Regions from separate parts of the Nesiotobacter zosterae genome, predicted to be linked through region 1. Evidence: riboswitches for the same ligand, from Rfam matches in the RefSeq annotation. Region 1 holds a riboswitch; each other region holds the start of a gene.
What was found. A riboswitch is a leader RNA that binds a small molecule or an ion and turns the genes downstream of it on or off. The one in region 1 is predicted to bind cobalamin.

Region 1 (6,018 bases):
TCATCAACGGCGATGGCATCAAGGGAGTAAAGCTCCTCGGACTGGATGAAGACAGCTTCTCAATCCAGATCAACGGCTGGGGCTTTGATCAGCGCTCTGAAGACCGTGGTTGGAACAAGATGGTCGACACAATCCTCTTCACAAACGTTGAAGACGTAATCGATGAAGTTCTTACCAGTCCGGCGCTAACTTCGGATGATGGATACAACATCGCCTGATCCGTCGGCACAGTCTAAGATAAAGGGCGCTCGTGGCGCCCTTTATATATTGGATCTTGTCGAAGGGATTTGTCAGAAATCCCAGTCTTCATCTTCCGTCGCAACGGCCTTGCCGATCACATAGGATGAGCCAGAGCCAGAGAAGAAGTCGTGGTTCTCATCCGCGTTTGGAGACAAGGAGGCCATGATTGCCGGGTTTACCTGACAAATCGCCTCTGGGAACAGTCCTTCAAAGCCCAGATTTTGCAAGGCCTTGTTGGCGTTGTAGTGCAAAAAGTGCTTCACGTCCTCAGTCAGGCCCAGCGGATCATAGAGTTCCTCGGTGTAGTGGGTCTCCAGTCCGTAAAGGTCCAGCAGCAACGAGAAGGCAAAGTCCTTGATCTCGGCTCGCTCCGCTTCTGGCAGTCTCTCCAGAGCGCGTTGGAACTTATAGCCGATGTAGTAGCCATGCACCGCTTCATCGCGAATGATGAGACGGATAAGATCCGCGGTGTTGGTCAGCTTGGCACGGCTGGACCAATGCATGGGCAGGTAGAACCCGGAGTAGAACAGGAAGCTCTCCAGGAACACGCTGGCAATCTTCTTCTTCAGCGGGCTGCTTGTTGCGTTGTACTCTTCCAGGATCAAACGCGACTTGGCCTGAAGATGCTCGTTCTCCTCCGACCAGCGGAAGGCGTCATCCACCTCTGCAGTACGGCACAGGGTGGAAAAAACGGAGGAGTAGGAACGCGCATGAACCGCCTCCATGAAGGCGATGTTGGTCAGCACCGCTTCTTCGTGCGGCGTCACCGCGTCCGCCATGAGAGCAGGTGCACCAACTGTGTTCTGAATGGTGTCGAGCAGCGTCAAACCGGTGAACACGCGGATTGTCAGCTGTTGTTCTTCCGGCTTCAGAGAGGCCCAACTTTGAATGTCGTTGGACAGCGGCACTTTCTCCGGCAGCCAGAAATTGGCAGTCAGACGGTTCCAGATCTCAAGATCTTTTTCGTCTTGAAGGCGGTTCCAGTTAACCGCCTTGGCGACTGGCTTGATGGCACTGTGAATGGTCATGGTTAGTCCTCAAAGAGTTAAAGGGTACAGGCCACGCAGCCTTCGACCTCAGTGCCTTCCAGTGCCATCTGGCGCAGGCGCACGTAATAAATTGTCTTGATGCCCTTTTTCCAAGCGTAGATCTGGGCCTTGTTGATGTCGCGTGTCGTCGCGGTGTCCGGGAAAAACAGAGTCAGTGACAGTCCCTGGTCCACATGCTGGGTGGCCGCCGCATAAGTGTCGATCAGCGCTTCCGGACCGATCTCGTAGGCATCGCGATAGTATTCCAGATTGTCGTTGTTCATGAACGGCGCTGGATAGTACACGCGGCCAATCTTGCCTTCCTTGCGGATTTCGATCTTGGACACGATCGGGTGGATCGACGAGGTCGAGTTGTTGATGTAGCTGATGGAACCGGTCGGGGGCACCGCCTGAAGGTTCCGGTTGAACAGTCCGTCCTTCATCACGGCGTCTTTGAGCGCGGCCCATTCTTCGCGGGTCGGAATGTGAACGCCAAACTTCTCAAAAAGCGCTGCCGCACGTTCTGTTTCTGGCACCCAGTCCTTCTCGATGTATTTGTCGAAGAAAACACCGGACGCGTACTGGCTGTCTTCAAACCCCTTGAAGCTGGAACCGCGTTCCTTCGCCAACTCATTGGAAGCGCGGATGCAGTGGAACAGCACCGTGCAGAAGTAGATGTTTGTGAAGTCAATGCCTTCCGGACTGCCATAGTGAATGTGCTCACGGGCAAGGAAGCCGTGCAGGTTCATTTGGCCAAGGCCAATGGCGTGGCTTTCATCGTTTCCGCGGCGAACGGATGGCACGGAGTCGATTGCGCTCATCTCGGAAACGGCTGTCAGCGAGCGAATTGCGGTTTCGACCGTTGCCCCCAGATTGCCGCCGTCCATGGCCTTTGCAATGTTCAAGGATCCCAGATTGCAGGAGATGTCAGTACCAAGGTGGTCGTAGGACAGATCGTCGTTGAACGTACTGGCCTCATTAACCTGCAGAATCTCAGAGCAAAGGTTGGACATGGTGATGCGGCCTGCAACAGGATTTGCAGCGTTCACCGTGTCTTCGAACATGATGTAAGGATAGCCGCTTTCGAACTGAATTTCGGCGAGCAGCTGGAAGAAGTCTCGAGCCCGCATCTTCTTCTTGCGGATCTGCGGGTTGTCCACCATCTCCCGGTACTTTTCCGTCACGGAGATTTCGGAGAATGGCACGCCGTAGACCTTCTCAACGTCGTGCGGTGAAAACAGGTACATTTCCTCGTTCTGCTTGGCGAGCTGGAAGGTGATGTCCGGAATGACGACGCCAAGGGAAAGGGTCTTGATGCGGACCTTTTCATCCGCATTCTCACGCTTGGTGTCGAGGAAACTCAAAATATCCGGGTGGTGGGCGTTGAGGTACACTGCTCCGGCACCTTGACGGGCCCCCAGCTGATTGGCGTAGCTGAAGCTGTCTTCCAGAAGCTTCATCACTGGCACAACGCCGGACGACTGGTTCTCAACGCCTTTGATTGGCGCGCCTGCCTCGCGCAGGTTGGTCAGCATCAAGGCCACGCCACCGCCGCGCTTGGAAAGCTGCAGGGCGGAGTTTATGGAGCGGCCAATGGATTCCATGTTGTCTTCAAGGCGAAGCAGGAAGCAGGAGATCAGTTCGCCGCGCTGCTTTTTACCCGCGTTCAGGAACGTCGGCGTCGCTGGCTGAAACCGGCTGGAGATGATCTCGTCCATCATGCGCATGGCGAGGTCTTCATCGCCGCGCGACAGTGCCAGGGCCACCATCACCACACGGTCCTCGTAGCGTTCCAGATAGCGTTTGCCATCGAACGTCTTCAGCGCATAGCTGGTGTAGAATTTAAATGCACCAAGGAACGTCGGGAACCGGAACTTGCGCTCGTAAGCCGCCACAAAAATGGACTTCACGAACGCCGGATCGTACTGGTCCAGGACCTCAGCTTCGTAGTAGTTCTCGCGCACCAGATAGGAGAGTTTCTCCTCCAGAGAATGGAAGAAAACCGTGTTCTGGTTCACGTGTTCCAGGAAATACTGACGTGCCGCCTGACGATCCGCTTCAAACTGGATCTTCCCCTCCGTATCATAGAGGTTCAGCATGGCGTTCAGCGCGTGGTAGTCCAGCCCTTGTTGGGCGACTACTGACTTATCGAGAGTTGTTGCTTCCAAAATAAATCTAGTCCCTGACGTACCCGCGCGATGTCACTGTCGGTGCCTGCAAGTTCAAACTTGTAAAGGCATGGGCAGTTACATTTGGCGGCGATAATTGTGCCTGCGTAGGCAAAAAAGGCCCCAAAATTTCGATTGCCAGAGGCGATTACGCCTCGAAGCAGAGTTCGGTTTGCCGCATCGTTGAGGAAACGGATCACCTGTTTGTGGACGGCACCGCGCCCCTCACCATCCGCGTAGGTGGGGGTAATCAGAACAAATGGCTGAGTTGCCTTCAGCATTGGTTCGGACGCGCGCGGCGGAATGCGCTCGGCCGGCAAGCCGAGGCGCTCGACAAAGCGGTGGGTATTTCCTGATGGGCTTGAGAAGTAGACGAGCCCGCTCACCAACTCAGGCGAGGCCGCCGATTTTGTCTGGACGGAAGCCAGCCCAGTGCTGGTCTCCTGCAACAACGACAGGAACCTGTCGGTAACCCATCGCTTCCACTTCAGCCAGAGCATCGTTGTCCTGTGTGAGGTCAATCACATCATAGGCAATACCAGCGCTATCCAGTGCGCGGGTTGTTGCGGTGCACTGCACACATGCAGGCTTGGAGTATACGGTAATGCTCATGCTTTCGTCCCCGTAGCATTGGGGGAGGCGCAGATACGCATGGCCGAGCAACGCACCCTCGCGGCTCGTGCACGAAACGCATCCCGGACCCTCCGCCCGTGGTCGTCAGTTGGTGTCTTTTGGCAGGTCTCCTGACTTCACAGCTCAAGCGCCATCCGCCCGCCTTCCCGAAGTGAACTCACTACAGTGGCAAATTGGGCGAAAAGCTCGCCGCTTACAGTTGCGGGGGCAGTGCCGGAGTTGCACCGGCTTCCCTCTTAGCTTCCGATTGAATCGCAAGACCAAAGACACTGCATATTGTGCTTGGTGCGCGCGAATGGTCAACATGCTGTATGGGTATACCCACATGCCAATTTTGTGGAATTCTAATTTGCAAGAAGAGTGGGCTATTTACACTCAGTGCAAACTGGAGGGTCGCTCCTGCGGGCACAGGCAGTGGCGCCGGGTCGCCAATTTGGTTAGCCCTTGGTTTTGTTGGGCTGCTGCCTCAGCAGCTCACGAATCTGCGGGGCTGACGCACCCTGTGCCTGAAGCATCGCAATTGTTCTGAGCCTTGCTCCCGCATGTTTGAAAAACATTTTGAAGCTTGGACAAAAGTAGTTCAGAGCATAACCACCGTCTCTGTCAGGCATGAAACGATGCTTGGGGCATCCCCCGTTACACGCCGAGACGAAAGAGCAGATTCGGCAATCAGTGGGCAACCCGGTTTGCTTGTTCTCCCCAAATCTGACTTGTGGTGCGCTGGTCGCCAGAGCGTCCAGCGGTGTTTCAAGAATGTTGCCCAACAGGTGCGTCGGGTAGACGAAGTGATCGCAGGAATAGAGGTCGCCGTTGTGTTCCATGGCCAGTGCCTGGCCGCAGGTGGGAGCAAACGTGCAAAGCCATGAAGGCATACCAACCATCGTACCCATGTGTACGTCGAACATCTGAACGGAAACCTCACCAATGTCGTTGGTGGCCCAGTCATCAAAGATGGCACACAGGAAGCGGCCATAAGCCTTTGGTGAGGCACTCCATTTTGCCAGGTTCTTCGCTGTTCTGTGGCTTGGAAGGGCAAGCGATGCCACTTCTTCAACGGCAGGGATGAACTGCAAGTGACGAAACCCTGCATCTTTCAAGAAGCGATAAACTTCCCGTGGGCGTCGCACATTGCCTTGGTGTACCACGGTCAGTGCGTTAACCGCCACTTCATGGCGGGCAAGGCGTTCTGCCGCCTCCATGACGCGCTTGAAGCTGGGGCGTTTGGCGCGGTCAACGCGGTAGGCGTCATGGATGGGCTCTGGTCCATCAATGCTGAGACCAATCAGGAAGCGGTGCTCGCCAAAGAATCGAGCCCAGTCATCATCCAGAAGCGTGCCATTGGTTTGAAATGCATTCTGAATAGTTACGTGGTCCGGCGCGTAGCGCATCTGCAACGCCACTACCTTTCGATAGAAAGCCAATCCTGAAAGAGCAGGCTCGCCACCTTGCCAGTTGAACCAGATCTCACGGAGACCGAGCTCAGCTTGTGATGCAATGAAGCCCGAGACATAGTGCTCCAACACCCCGTCGCTCATGGCGAAACGCTTGCTATCCGCGTAAAGCTCGTTCTTCTCGAGGTAAAAACAGTAGCCACAGTTGAGGTTGCACTGCGGGCCATTGGGTTTTGTCATCACCTGAAATGGCCAGCGGTGCTGAGTTAAACTGTTTTGCTTTGAGTGCATCATACAGGTGCGAGGCACACCGTCTGCGCCAGTTCCTCAACGCGCGCCACCTCCGGCAAGCGCGGTCCTACCTCGCCGAGTGCGCCGAGTGAGAAGCCCGTTGAGATCCGTGCCATCTCTCTGAGGTCGAAGCCGCGCACATGGGCGTGCACAAGGCCAGCTACCATGGCATCCCCAGCCCCCACCGTACTGGCGACATAGGGCGCAGCCGCAATGGCATGCACTGCCCCTTCCTCACTCACAAAAACGGCACCGTCGCCGCCCATT
Region 2 (6,018 bases), 380 kb from region 1:
TGCTGGGCTTCCGCACGAAACTGAGCATTTTACGCCCGAGTTAATCGCTCGTGCGGCCAAGCGCATTGAGTTGGTAGCGTCCGTGCGTGGGGCAGCACTTGGCAAACAGCCTCCTTTTACTCTGCCCATCATCATTGCATTGAAAAAACGCGGCCCTGTTGTCCTGCTGGAACGCAGTGGGGACCGGGTTTTCGAAGCCGCCCTGCCAGGGCGCAACGAAACCATCACACTTTCGGAATTGGAGATCACGGAGGACTATGCCGGGTGGACCATTAGTTTTGCTGAACCGCAGCGCCATGCCGGGCTCAAGCCCGGTGGGGCCACAAAGAGCAGTGAGAACTGGTTTTGGGCACCACTGAGGACCTACTGGAAGAGTATGGTTCAGGTGATTTTGGCGGCAAGCGTCATCAATGCATTGGCGCTGGCGTCTCCGCTGTTTGTCATGAATGTTTATGACCGCGTGCTGCCAAACAAGGCGATTTCCAGCTTGTGGGTGCTCGCAATTGGTTTGAGTATCGCTTTCATCTTCGATTTTCTGCTGAAGGTCTCCCGCGCGACACTGATCGACTATGTAGGCCGCAAGCTGGACATTCATGTCTCCTCAGCACTTTTTGAGAAGGTAATGAATATACGCCTGCAAGAGAGGCCGGAATCTACAGGCGTCTTCGCAAATCACGTCTCCCAATATGAGTATGTGCGCGAGTTTTTTACCTCCAGTACTCTGTCGCTATTGGTTGATGTTTGCTTCCTCTTCGTCTTCCTGTTTGTCATCTACCTGCTCGGCGGGTGGATGGTCGTCGTACCTCTTGTCGCCGTGGTTCTGGTTGCCATCTCAGGGTTGGTCCTCCAAGCCTTCGTGTCGCGCTATCTGGCTCGGGCTCAGTCCGACTCGGCGCAGCGGCACGGGTTGCTGGTTGAGAGCGTAACCGCCATGGAGACGGTGAAAAGCTTGCGTGCCGAGGGGTATTTTCTCGCCAAGTGGGAGCGGTTCATCCAAGAGGGCAGCCGTACCCAGTCACAAATCAAGGCCTACAGTTCCTTGGCCGTCAATATCGCCCAGTTCCTGCAGCAAATGACCACCGTCTGGGTTGTGGTGACCGGCGTATACCGCTTCGCAGAAAATGAGATCACTATGGGCGTTATCATCGCCGTGGTGATGCTCTCCGGCCGGGCCGTTGCACCCCTCACGCAAATGACCACGGTTCTGACCCGCGCCCGCTATGCGTTCGCAGCCCTAAAAACCCTTGATGATCTGATGGGGCAGCCCGATGAGCGCGTGGGGGTTAAGGACTATGTGAACCGCATTGTCCTTGATGGCGAGTTGGAGTTCAGAAACGTCTCCTTTCAGTATCCGGCGGTGGAGCGCAGCGTGCTGAATGGCGTCTCGTTTCATATCAAGCCCGGAGAGAAGGTCGGTATCCTTGGTCCCATCGGTTCCGGCAAAACCACGCTTGCCCGGTTGGCCTCCGGTTTGTACACGCCCACCTCTGGCGAAGTGCTGATTGATGGGGTGGATGCCCGCCAGTATCACCCTTATGAGGTTCGCAAAGCTGTTGGTTTGGTCGTGCAGGAAACGGATCTTTTCCGCGGCTCACTGAAAGAAAACGTGCTGATTGCAAAGCCAGGTGCAACAGATGATGAAATCTTGTTTGCGTGCCGCATGGCGGGTGTTGATACATTCGCCGCACGCCATCCCATGGGCTATGACATGCCCGTTGGTGAGCGTGGCAGTTTCCTTTCAAGTGGGCAGATACAGTCAATCGCCCTTGCCCGTGTGTTTCTGATATCGCCGCCAATTCTGTTCCTTGATGAGCCTTCCAGTGCCTTGGATCTGGCCGCCGAGAAGATCCTGATACAGCACTTGAAAGAAGCGATCTGGCCCGACCAAACCCTCATTCTCGCAACGCACCGTCAAGCGATGTTGGAACTGGTCGAGAGATTGATCGTTGTGGACAATGGCAAGGTGGTTGCAGATGGACCAAAGCAGAGAGTGTTGGCGGCTTTGGCCGAGCGGGCTGCTGCGCGGGCGTCGGCGCAAGGCCCTCGTGTTTCTGCAAATGACTTTGACGAGCTTGAAGACGAAACCAATGAGTTGCCCAAAACAAATGAGGCGTGATGTGGCGCACAGCTCGCAAATGAAAAGCCGCTGGCGTTGGGACCAGCGGCTTCACTAGCCTCTATCTTTCTCTCAAGGCAGTGCTTTGCGCTGTGATTAGCGGTTCCATGAGATAGGCAAGAATGGTTTTCTCTCCGGTCAGAATATCAACTTGCCCGAACATGCCAGGCATCAATGGATGCTCCTGCCCCTGAAGCTCCAAAAAGGCGTTGTCTGATTCAATGATTACGGAATAAAACGCCTCGCCTGTGTCTTCATCATGGATGACATCCGCACCCACATGGGTCACGCGCCCATCAAGCCCGCCATAGGTGGCGAAGTCGTAGGCCGTGATCTTCACAACGGCCTGCTGGCCAGCGTGAATAAACGCAATGTCCTTGGGGTTTATCTTGGCCTCAAACAGCAGCCGGTCCCCAATGGGCACGATTTCAAGAACGGGTGTTCCAGCTGTCACAAATGCGCCGTTTGTGTTCACTTCCACCTTGTTCACGATGCCATCCACCGGTGCATATGTGTCGGTCTGCGCCAGCTTCCGTTCAGCAGCACGAATACTCTCGGTAATGACGGATAGTTCGGATATGCGCTCGGTCAGCTCATTGAGGATATCCTCATTCTCCTTGGATCGGATTTCGGCCTTTTGCGATTCCAGCTCCGCCAACTCGGAGTCTATTCCCATCAGGCTTTCACGCGCCGTGCTTTGTTGGCGGCGAATATCCGCCATTTCACGCTGCAGCCGCAACAGGTCGGTGCGCGGCGCAATCTTTCGCGCCACCAATGGTTCCATCATCTCCATTTCGGCCTTGGCAATATCGAGACTCTCTTCGAGACCAGCAATGTTGGCTTCGATCTCAAGCCGTTCACTGCGGTTACGTTGTTGCCGCTGGTCGATGGTTTCCAGCTGGCGTTCCAGGTTCAGTCGTTTGCTTCGAAACAACCGAAGCTCGTTCTCGCAAACCTGTTTGGCAATCTCTGTTATGTCATCAGGACACTGGAAATTCTCTTCATCAGCAGCCCCGGAGACCTCCAGCCTCAATCGGGCGATTTGGGCCCGCAGCGCACGACTGCGTGCTGTCAACTCACCCAGAGCCGCAGAGTTGGTCGTATCGTCAAGGCGGAAAAGGAGATCGCCCTTGCTGACGCTTTGTCCAATCTCGACAAAGATCTCCTGAACGTTCCCAGTTTCAGAGGCTTGAATCACTTGAGTTCGGCCCGCAGGGATGACAGTTCCCTCGCCTCGGGCCACTTCTTCGAGCCGGGCGTACGCGCTCCAAGTGCCCCCAACAACAAGCAGGGCGATGATGAGGAATATGATGGCATTGGCCATTCGTGGTGGTTTGTCGTGGCGGTCGTTTTCAAGGACAATCATGGGTCCCGCTTCTTGTTAATTTATTGATGACCCAACGTAATAAAGATTAGTTTCCATGTCATTGGCAACAACAACAAAATTGTATCATGCTTTAGTGAGGTGCCACTGCTGCTGTTGGAAATTGCTTCTGCGAGTTCGGTTCTCCCTTCTTCCCTGTTGCTCAGGCTGGCCAGAACACTCGAACCCTCAAAATGCTACTAATAAATATTGACAATGAAGCCGTATTCCGGTCTTTTTGCCGCCGCAATCGGTTTCAGTGGCACGCCGCTGAATGAAAAGGGAACGCGGTGCCGAAACTCTGTTTCGAAGTCCGCGACTGCCCCCGCAACTGTAAACGACGAGCTTGGTTCCATCAAAAGCCACTGAGCCGAAGCGCTTGGGAAGGCGGAGCACATAGCGACGACCCGTAAGTCAGGAGACCTGCCGTTTGCCGTCACTCACCCTTTACGCGGGGCGCGTTGAGGGGCGGTCCTTCCGTTCAAGTGACAGTCTCACCGCAGGCGCCTGAACGGAAATGCTCTGAGTTAAATTCGTTTCAGCCACCTGCACACTTTTCTCATCACGGCGCCGTTCGGGCCGTGTCTGGTGGATCTGTTACCGATGAAGAAGTCCAGTCTCATTCTGGCAAGCGTATCTTTTGCACTCGCTGCCACACCATCCCTCGCTCAAGCACTTGCTGAAGAGCAAGCAATTGTGCTGGATGAAATTACCGTTTCTGCAAACCGCACGCCCACAGAGGCGGCGAAAACCGGTTCCACCGTTCTGGTGGTAACCTCTGAGGAACTCGAGCGCGAAGGCGACACCTTCGTTCAAGATTACCTCGCGCGCCTCCCCGGCATTACCGTGAGCCAGAATGGCCCGGCGGGAACGGCCAGCACCCTTCGAATTCGTGGCCTTGGTAACAAGTATCTTCAGGTGCGCATCGACGGCATCAACATTTCAGATCCAACTGGGACACAGGTAGCGGCCCGCCTCACCGATCTGCTGACCGCTGACATCGAACGCATCGAGGTTCTGAAAGGCTCTCAAAGCGCCCTTTATGGTGGACAGGCTGTTGGCGGCGTCATTGATATTCGCACCAAAAGGGCGAAAGCGGGTGAGGTGAACCACCGCGCTTCGGTGGAAGGCGGTAGCTATGGGACCTTCAACGGCGCCTATGGCATCAGTGCAGGCTTTGATCGAGGGCAGATTTCCCTGAACGCTCAGCATCTTCGTTCGGATGGGTTCTCTGCATTGGACGAAAATGAGAACCCGGGCGCAGATGATGATGGGTATAGAAACACCACTTTATCTGGTCGTGCTGACTACGATCTGACCGATGCACTGGCAGTCTACAGCGCCGTTCGCTACTACAACGCCCGCAACGAATACGATGGATTTGGTGCTCCAAGCGCACAAAATCATGAGGATTCAGAGTATCGGGCTGGATTGGTCGGCACCAAGCTATCGTTGATTGATGATCGTTTCATCAGTGACTTGTCGTTTCAGATAAGTCGCATTGATCGTGAGATCCATAGCGACAATCCCGGTACATATCGAGGGGATCGGCAGGCTGTAGAGTATCTTGGTTCCTACGAGTTAAATGATACCGTTTCTGTCGTGTTCGGTGGCGATTGGGCTAATGAGGAAGTTGATCTGTCCAGCGGGTTGAATGAAGACACCCAAATCTGGGGCGGTTTTGCTCAGCTCAACCTTGATCTGTTTGATCGTCTGGCGCTTACTGGCAGTGTCCGCCGAGATGACCACTCGCAGTTTGGTGAACAGTGGACATGGCGAAGTTCAGCGGCCTTCGAGGTCGATGCCGCAACAACCCTTCGGTCCAGTATCGGCACAGGGTTTCGAGCCCCATCAAACTACGAGCTCTATCATCCGACCTACGGGAACGCTCAACTCGAACCTGAAACAAGCTTGAGCTTTGACGTAGGCGTAGACCGAGTGTGGTTCGATGGACGATTGCTTACCTCAGCGACCTATTTTTACATCCAGAGAGAAGACCTGATCGACTATTCTTTCGCGACGAGTGGCTATGTGCAGGTAGATGGCACCAGCAAGAACCAAGGCGTTGAGCTTTCTGCTGAATATGCGGTCAATGAAAGGCTGGCTCTGTCAACGGCGTATACCTATACGGATTCGGAAGATCCCGATGGAGCGAGACTGGTGCGTGTGCCTCTTCACGACTTGAGTTTGGGCTTGGTCTACCAGCCAAATGACAATTGGACCGTATCCATGAATGGCAATTATGTCGCGGACACAATTGATAGCCAGTGGCCAGGAACTACGGAACTGGACGACTACTTCCTTCTCAATGGCAAGGTGTCCTATGCGTTTGATGAAGGTCCTGAGTTGTATCTGCGGGCTGAGAATATCCTTGATCAGGAGTACCAGACTGCGAACGGTTATGGCACTGCTGGGTTTTCAGTGTATGCCGGCGTAAAGGCACAATTCTAATAGGTGCGGCCCTGCTTTGAGGAGCAGGGCCATTCTTTGAGGGCATATGGTGGCACGACAATCAAGCTGGATCGGAGCATTAGGCCTC
Region 3 (6,018 bases), on a different contig from region 1:
CGTCAATCACTGAGCTTCGGGCGGTCATGAAAAGCCTCGTTTTACTGGCAATGGCTATAGAACTTTACTCAGAAGCTAAGGGTTTGTGCGATCAGGAACAAGCTACGCCCTGTCAAGATTAGAGTGATCTTGGAAATTTGAACTAATGAGGGTCTGGTTTTTAGGATCAAAATCTCTGGGAAAACAAAAAGAACCCCTGCGGCGAAACAGGGGTTCTATTGAGGAGAGGTCCGGTCTGTTGTTTTTATTAGTTGACCAGTGAGACTAGGGCCTTGCTCACTGTCTCTCCAATTTCACCCGCACGCACCATGAAGGACTGACGATGGATCGGGTGTGGGGCCTTTTCCTGAACGAATTCGACCTGAACGTTGGTTTGCGTCGTTTCATGCGTTTTTTGCGTTACAACGACTTTTTCTGCGTTCGTTTGCAGGCGGGCTTGGTCTTTCGCTACAGTCGGGGCAGTCTTTGCGAGTGGAACCTCAACCTGCATGACAGTTACAACAAGTGCACGGCCATCGGGGAGCAGGTGTGTTTCATTTTCGTTGATCCGGGAATCGTACACGACCTCACCATGGTCATCGATTAACTCGACCCAGATTTGCTTTTCGTTATTAAGCTCCACTTCGCCGACCCAGATGGACAGTTCACTGTCCAGTGGGTCGTCGCTTCCACTGCCGGGGGCGGGGGCAAGGGTTACATCGAGGTAATCCTCCGGCATGGAATAGGTAACGGCGCGATCAGCCTTTGCGGCTTTGTTTGTTATGGTGGTGGCACTCGACGCCGAGGTGTATGCGGCTCCCAATCCCACTCCTGCCACCAGGAGAAAGGCGAGTGCGGCGGTACTCACAAAGCGCTTGGCTTTGATTGGGATCTGGTAGTTCAGATGGGTATTCAACACGTGACCCTCCGCAATTCTTATTTTTAACCGCTAAATTACCGCGGCTTTGCGTTAGGAGAAGCCTAAACAAGTCAGGAATGAAGGCTATAAGACCACGATTGTATAAATATCCCGTTTCGCGCTAGCGTTACTAAACGGTAACCGACGCAATTCTTAACAAATACCTAACGAAATGGATTTATTGCGGAAATTAGCCCGTAATTTCACGTTGTTGATTGTTTGGGATAACGGGGAAAGGCACCTCACGAAAACGTGATCGGCCAAAAACAGTCACAAATTTGTCTGCTGGGTCAAAAAAGTGGCTCCCCGGGCCGGATTCGAACCAGCGACCAAGCGGTTAACAGCCGCTTGCTCTACCACTGAGCTACCGGGGATTACCCAATCATTCTAGCGAATGATTATCTCCATCAAGGAGAGATGCAAACGGGGGAGTGGCTCCCCGGGCCGGATTCGAACCAGCGACCAAGCGGTTAACAGCCGCTTGCTCTACCACTGAGCTACCGGGGATCATTGCGCCTTGTGAGCGCGCCGTCGCCGTTTGCGTGAGGGGGTTTGTATAAAAGCCGGTTCGATTTGCCAAGCCCGTTTTTGCAAAAAATCGGGAGTTTGTGGACAGAACCAACACTTTTGTTGTGAGCGCAGGAAAGGGGCGTTCGAAAAGGGCAGAAAACCGCCATTTGCCAGCGCTGTGAATTATTTAGGTTGTCAAGAGATTGATTGACAAGCGGCATTTGCGCAGTGCTACTTAGTCCCTATCAAAGGCTTCCAGTTCTGTTGTGCGGTTGAGCGGCATTAAGCTCTGCGCGCCTCAGATGAAACGGGAATGCGGCATCACGGGTTAATTACCGTTAACTGACGTGTTGGTGAGCCGCAGCTGCCCCCGCAACTGTGAGCGATTTGGGTTCTTCACCATGTCACTGGCCTTTCGGGCTGGGAAGACGAAGCAACCCCATAAGTCGCGAGCCAGGAGACCGGCTGGAGCTTCCATATCTCTTAACTGCTGTCGGGTGGACGGCAAGGAGCGCCAGACGATGATGTATTGCCGGTCGGGGCTTTGCCCTCGCGCCTTCGCGAATGCTTATATGGCCCTTTATAGAAAGGGCAGCTGATGAGCGATCTGAAAGTTTCTGAAGCTACGACAACCACGCGGCCGCGACACCTGCTGGTAACTGGCGGGGCGCGCTCTGGCAAAAGCAGCTTTGCTGAAAGCTTGATCGAGCGATCGGGGCTGAGCAAGGTCTACATTGCCACGGGACAGGCGTTTGATGCCGAGATGCGCCAGCGTATTGAGCGGCATCAACGCGATCGGGGTGATGGGTGGACCACCATTGAAGAACCAATTGCCTTGAGTGATGTGTTGCTTCGTGAAGCGCGGCCTGATCGGGCGGTGCTGGTGGACTGCCTGACGCTGTGGCTCTCCAATCTCATGCTGGAAGATCGGGACACCAGCGATGCGGCGGCCCAGCTTGGCGCCAGCCTTGGCTTCCTGCGCGGGCCAGTGGTGTTTGTGACCAACGAAGTGGGGCAGGGTATTGTTCCCGAAAATCCGTTGGCGCGGCGCTTTCGCGATGAAGCCGGACGCCTCAATCAGCACATGGCCAGTCTATGTGACCGGGTGGTGCTTGTTGCTGCCGGACAGCCTGTTCAGATCAAACCTTCCTTGCATCCGGAGATCCGTCTGTGACCTATTCCTTTTCTGCTGCCCAACCAAAGATCCCTGCCGTCATTGTGACCGGGTTTCTTGGGGCAGGCAAAACCACCCTCGTGCGCAACCTCTTACAGAATGCCGAGAACATGCGCATTGCGCTGATCGTCAATGAGTTTGGCGAAATGGGATTTGACGGGTCACTTGTAAATGGCTGCGCTGACCCGGACTGCAGCGCCGACGAAGTGGTGGAGCTGGCCAATGGCTGCATTTGCTGCACGGTGGCAGACGACTTTTTGCCAACCATGGAAATGCTCCTGAAGCGTGATCCTGCGCCGGATGCCATCCTAATTGAAACCTCTGGTCTTGCTCTGCCGCAACCATTGGTGCGGGCGTTCAACTGGCCAACGGTGAAGCCAGCGGTGAGCGTGGATGGTGTGGTGACCGTAGTTGATGCTGCGGCTCTTGCTGAAGGGCGCGTTGTGGGAGACGAGGCGGCATTGGATGCCCAGCGCAACGCGGACGAGTCTTTGGACCATGAAAGCCCTGTTGAAGAGCTTTTTGAAGATCAGCTGAAATGCGCGGACCTTGTGGTGATCAACAAGGCGGATCTTGTTGATGAAGACGTGCTTGCCCGTATCAAGGAAAAACTGGGCCAGCGTTTGCGGCCTGCCGTCGAGATGGTGGCAGCGGAAAAGGGAAAGCTGTCTTTGCAAGTGCTGCTGGGCCGGAATGCGCAGGCCGAAGACAACATGGAAGGCCGACAGGCGCATCATGAAACCCACCACCATCATCAGGATGATGATCACGACCACGAACATGACCACGATCATCATCACCATGACCACAGTCACGATGACTTTGTGAGCCATGTGGTGCGCGCGCCGACCTATGGCTCTCTCGGTTCAATTGAACAGAGCGTGGCCAAAGCCATGGCGGTGAAAGGTGTGCTGCGCATCAAAGGCTCGGTTACGGTGGATGGCAAAAAGGCTCCTGCCATGGTGCAGGCGGTCGGCCCTCGTGTTGAGGCATGGTTTGCTGCGGGCACTGAAGGGGCGGGACAGTTGGTTGTCATCGGCCTTGCCGGCTTCGATCAAGCGGCTGTTCTGGAGGCTCTTGGCGCGCAGGAACTGGTCTAACCCATGCATATTCTTGCAGGTCAAGCGCGTGGGATAGACGAGCAGAACGAAGCGGTGGATCTGGAACAGGACCCCGCTGACATTCTGTTTCTTTCCGCGGCGGACACGGAGCTGGCACTGATGACTAGTGCCGTGCAGCAGTGCGCGCCTTGCTACAGTGTGCGGGCGGCCAGTTTTCTGGCGCTTACCCACCCCTATTCGGTGGATCTTTACTGTGAGCGGACTGTTCAGGGTTCAAGGCTTGTGGTGTTGCGCCTGCTGGGCGGGGCGCATTATTGGAACTATGGGCTGGAACAGCTGGAGATGCTGGCCAGACGCGGCGTGATCGACCTGGCCGTGATGCCGGGGGATGACAAGTGGGATGAGGTGCTGGCAGCCCGTTCCAGCTTGCCGGTTGGTGTTGTAAAGCGGCTTTGGCGCTACTTTGTTGAAGGTGGGCCCGCCAATGTGTCCGCAGCGCTTGAGTATGCTGCCAGCTTGAAGGGCCTAAAGCCGGGCCTTGATCCCAACATGGTTGCTGAGCCGCGTCCGCTCCCCAAGTGTGGCTATTACGCCTCTGGCATGGAGTTCCCAACTCTGCGGGAGATCACCGCGCGTTTTGATGGGGAACGACCGGTGGCCGCCTTGGTTTTCTACCGTGCGCTTTATCAAAGCGGAGCGCTGGCTCCTGTCGATGCGCTCATTTCAGCTTTGCAGGCTCAAGGGCTGAACGTGCTGCCGCTCTATGTGAGCAGCTTGAAGGATGCAGAATGCGCCGCTGTCGTGCAGCAGAGCTTTGATGCGGTGAAGCCAAGTGTTGTGCTCAACGCTACAGCGTTTGCACTGAGCAAGGCCGGTGCACAACACTTTGAGACCATTCTTGATGCGCCGGGAGCGCCTGTGCTGCAAGTGGTGTTCTCCTCTATCTCGCAAGGCAGTTGGGCTGAGAGCACGCAAGGACTGTCGCCACGGGACCTTGCCATGCATGTTGTGCTGCCAGAGGTGGATGGCCGGGTACTGACCCGTGCTGTCTCTTTTAAAGAAGATGGCGAGAAGGACGCTTTGACCCAGTGGGCGCCGGTTCGGTTTGCGCCCAAAGACGACCGAATTGCCTATGTGGCTGCGCTTGCGGCCAATTGGGCCAATCTGTCAAAGCTGCCTGAAGGCAAGCGGCGCGTGGCGCTGGTGCTCGCCAATTATCCCAATAAGGATGGTCGCTTGGCCAATGGGGTGGGGTTGGACACTCCGGCATCTTGTGCGGTGCTTCTGGCCGAGATGAAGGCGGCCGGTTATGACGTTGGGAGCGCGCCGCTCTCAAGTGCCGAGCTGATGGCGCTGCTTTCTGAAGGGCCAACCAATGCGCTGGAGGGACGCGGTGCCCGTAGAGCCGGTGAGACGCTGAGCCTTGAGGCTTACATGCGCTGCTTTGCTCAGCTTCCGATGGGCGTGCAAAGGGCTGTTCGAGCGCGCTGGGGGGGGGCGGAGTGCGACCCTTATGTGGCGGAGGGCGAGTTCCGCTTGAGCCTGCATCGATTTGGCAATGTGGTGGTGGGCATTCAGCCAGCACGTGGTTACAACATCGATCCGAAAGCGACCTATCACGACCCGGATCTGGTGCCGCCGCACAACTATTTTGCCTGGTACTTTCATGTGCGTAGCGCGTTTGGTGCTGATGCCGTTGTGCATCTCGGCAAGCACGGCAATCTGGAATGGCTGCCGGGCAAGGCGCTGGCGCTCTCCGAAAGTTGCTTTCCCGAGGCAGTGCTGGGGCCGACGCCCAACATCTATCCGTTTATTGTGAACGATCCGGGAGAAGGGGCGCAAGCCAAGCGGCGCACGGCAGCGGTGATCATTGATCACCTGACGCCGCCGTTGGCGCGGGCGGAAAGCCATGGCGTTGCCAGTGAAATGGAAAACCTGCTGGATGAGTTCTATCAGGCCAGTGGGGTGGACACGCGGCGCTGCGATGTGCTTGCCAAGGAGCTGCTGGATTTGGCGGCCACCCACGGCCTTGATCTGGATATCGGCCTGACCAGCGATATGGACGAGGAAACACGTCTTGCCCGGCTTGATGCCCATCTGTGTGACCTGAAAGAACTCCAGATCCGGGATGGTCTTCATGTCTTTGGGCGCAAACCTGAAGGCCGGCCTTTCGACGAAATGAAGGTGGCATTGCTGCGGGTGCCAAGAGGGCAAAGCGCCAATGATCAGAGTCTGTTACGGGCGCTTTCAAAGGATCTGATTCAAACAGAGTTTGATCCGTTGTCCTGTGATTTTGCTGGGGCCTATACCGGACCCAAACCGGATTTTCTGGCGAAGCTGAGCGGTGATCTTTGGCGGTCCAACGGGGATACGGT

Region 2: linked by a shared signal. The riboswitch ahead of Q3Y58_RS00030 (TonB-dependent receptor plug domain-containing protein) and the one ahead of nrdH (glutaredoxin-like protein NrdH) in region 1 are both predicted to bind cobalamin.
Region 3: linked by a shared signal. The riboswitch ahead of cobU (bifunctional adenosylcobinamide kinase/adenosylcobinamide-phosphate guanylyltransferase) and the one ahead of nrdH (glutaredoxin-like protein NrdH) in region 1 are both predicted to bind cobalamin.

Annotation. Positions count from the first base shown of each region.
Region 1 is NZ_JAWXVZ010000001.1:381,247-387,264, forward strand. Features, by position in the region: gene Q3Y58_RS01830 (hypothetical protein) at 1-218, shown strand, start outside; gene nrdF (class 1b ribonucleoside-diphosphate reductase subunit beta) at 291-1,262, opposite strand; gene nrdE (class 1b ribonucleoside-diphosphate reductase subunit alpha) at 1,286-3,436, opposite strand; gene nrdI (class Ib ribonucleoside-diphosphate reductase assembly flavoprotein NrdI) at 3,406-3,822, opposite strand; gene nrdH (glutaredoxin-like protein NrdH) at 3,827-4,048, opposite strand; cobalamin riboswitch at 4,153-4,348, opposite strand; gene Q3Y58_RS01855 (anaerobic sulfatase maturase) at 4,507-5,700, opposite strand; gene pfkB (1-phosphofructokinase) at 5,751-6,018, opposite strand, start outside.
Region 2 is NZ_JAWXVZ010000001.1:3,220-9,237, forward strand. Features, by position in the region: gene Q3Y58_RS00020 (type I secretion system permease/ATPase) at 1-2,116, shown strand, start outside; gene Q3Y58_RS00025 (HlyD family type I secretion periplasmic adaptor subunit) at 2,178-3,482, opposite strand; cobalamin riboswitch at 3,714-3,924, shown strand; gene Q3Y58_RS00030 (TonB-dependent receptor plug domain-containing protein) at 4,083-5,930, shown strand.
Region 3 is NZ_JAWXVZ010000002.1:149,740-155,757, forward strand. Features, by position in the region: gene Q3Y58_RS03645 (cysteine synthase A) at 1-28, opposite strand, end outside; gene Q3Y58_RS03650 (hypothetical protein) at 248-898, opposite strand; tRNA gene Q3Y58_RS03655 (tRNA-Asn) at 1,198-1,272, opposite strand; tRNA gene Q3Y58_RS03660 (tRNA-Asn) at 1,331-1,405, opposite strand; cobalamin riboswitch at 1,676-1,892, shown strand; gene cobU (bifunctional adenosylcobinamide kinase/adenosylcobinamide-phosphate guanylyltransferase) at 2,007-2,582, shown strand; gene cobW (cobalamin biosynthesis protein CobW) at 2,579-3,682, shown strand; gene cobN (cobaltochelatase subunit CobN) at 3,686-6,018, shown strand, end outside.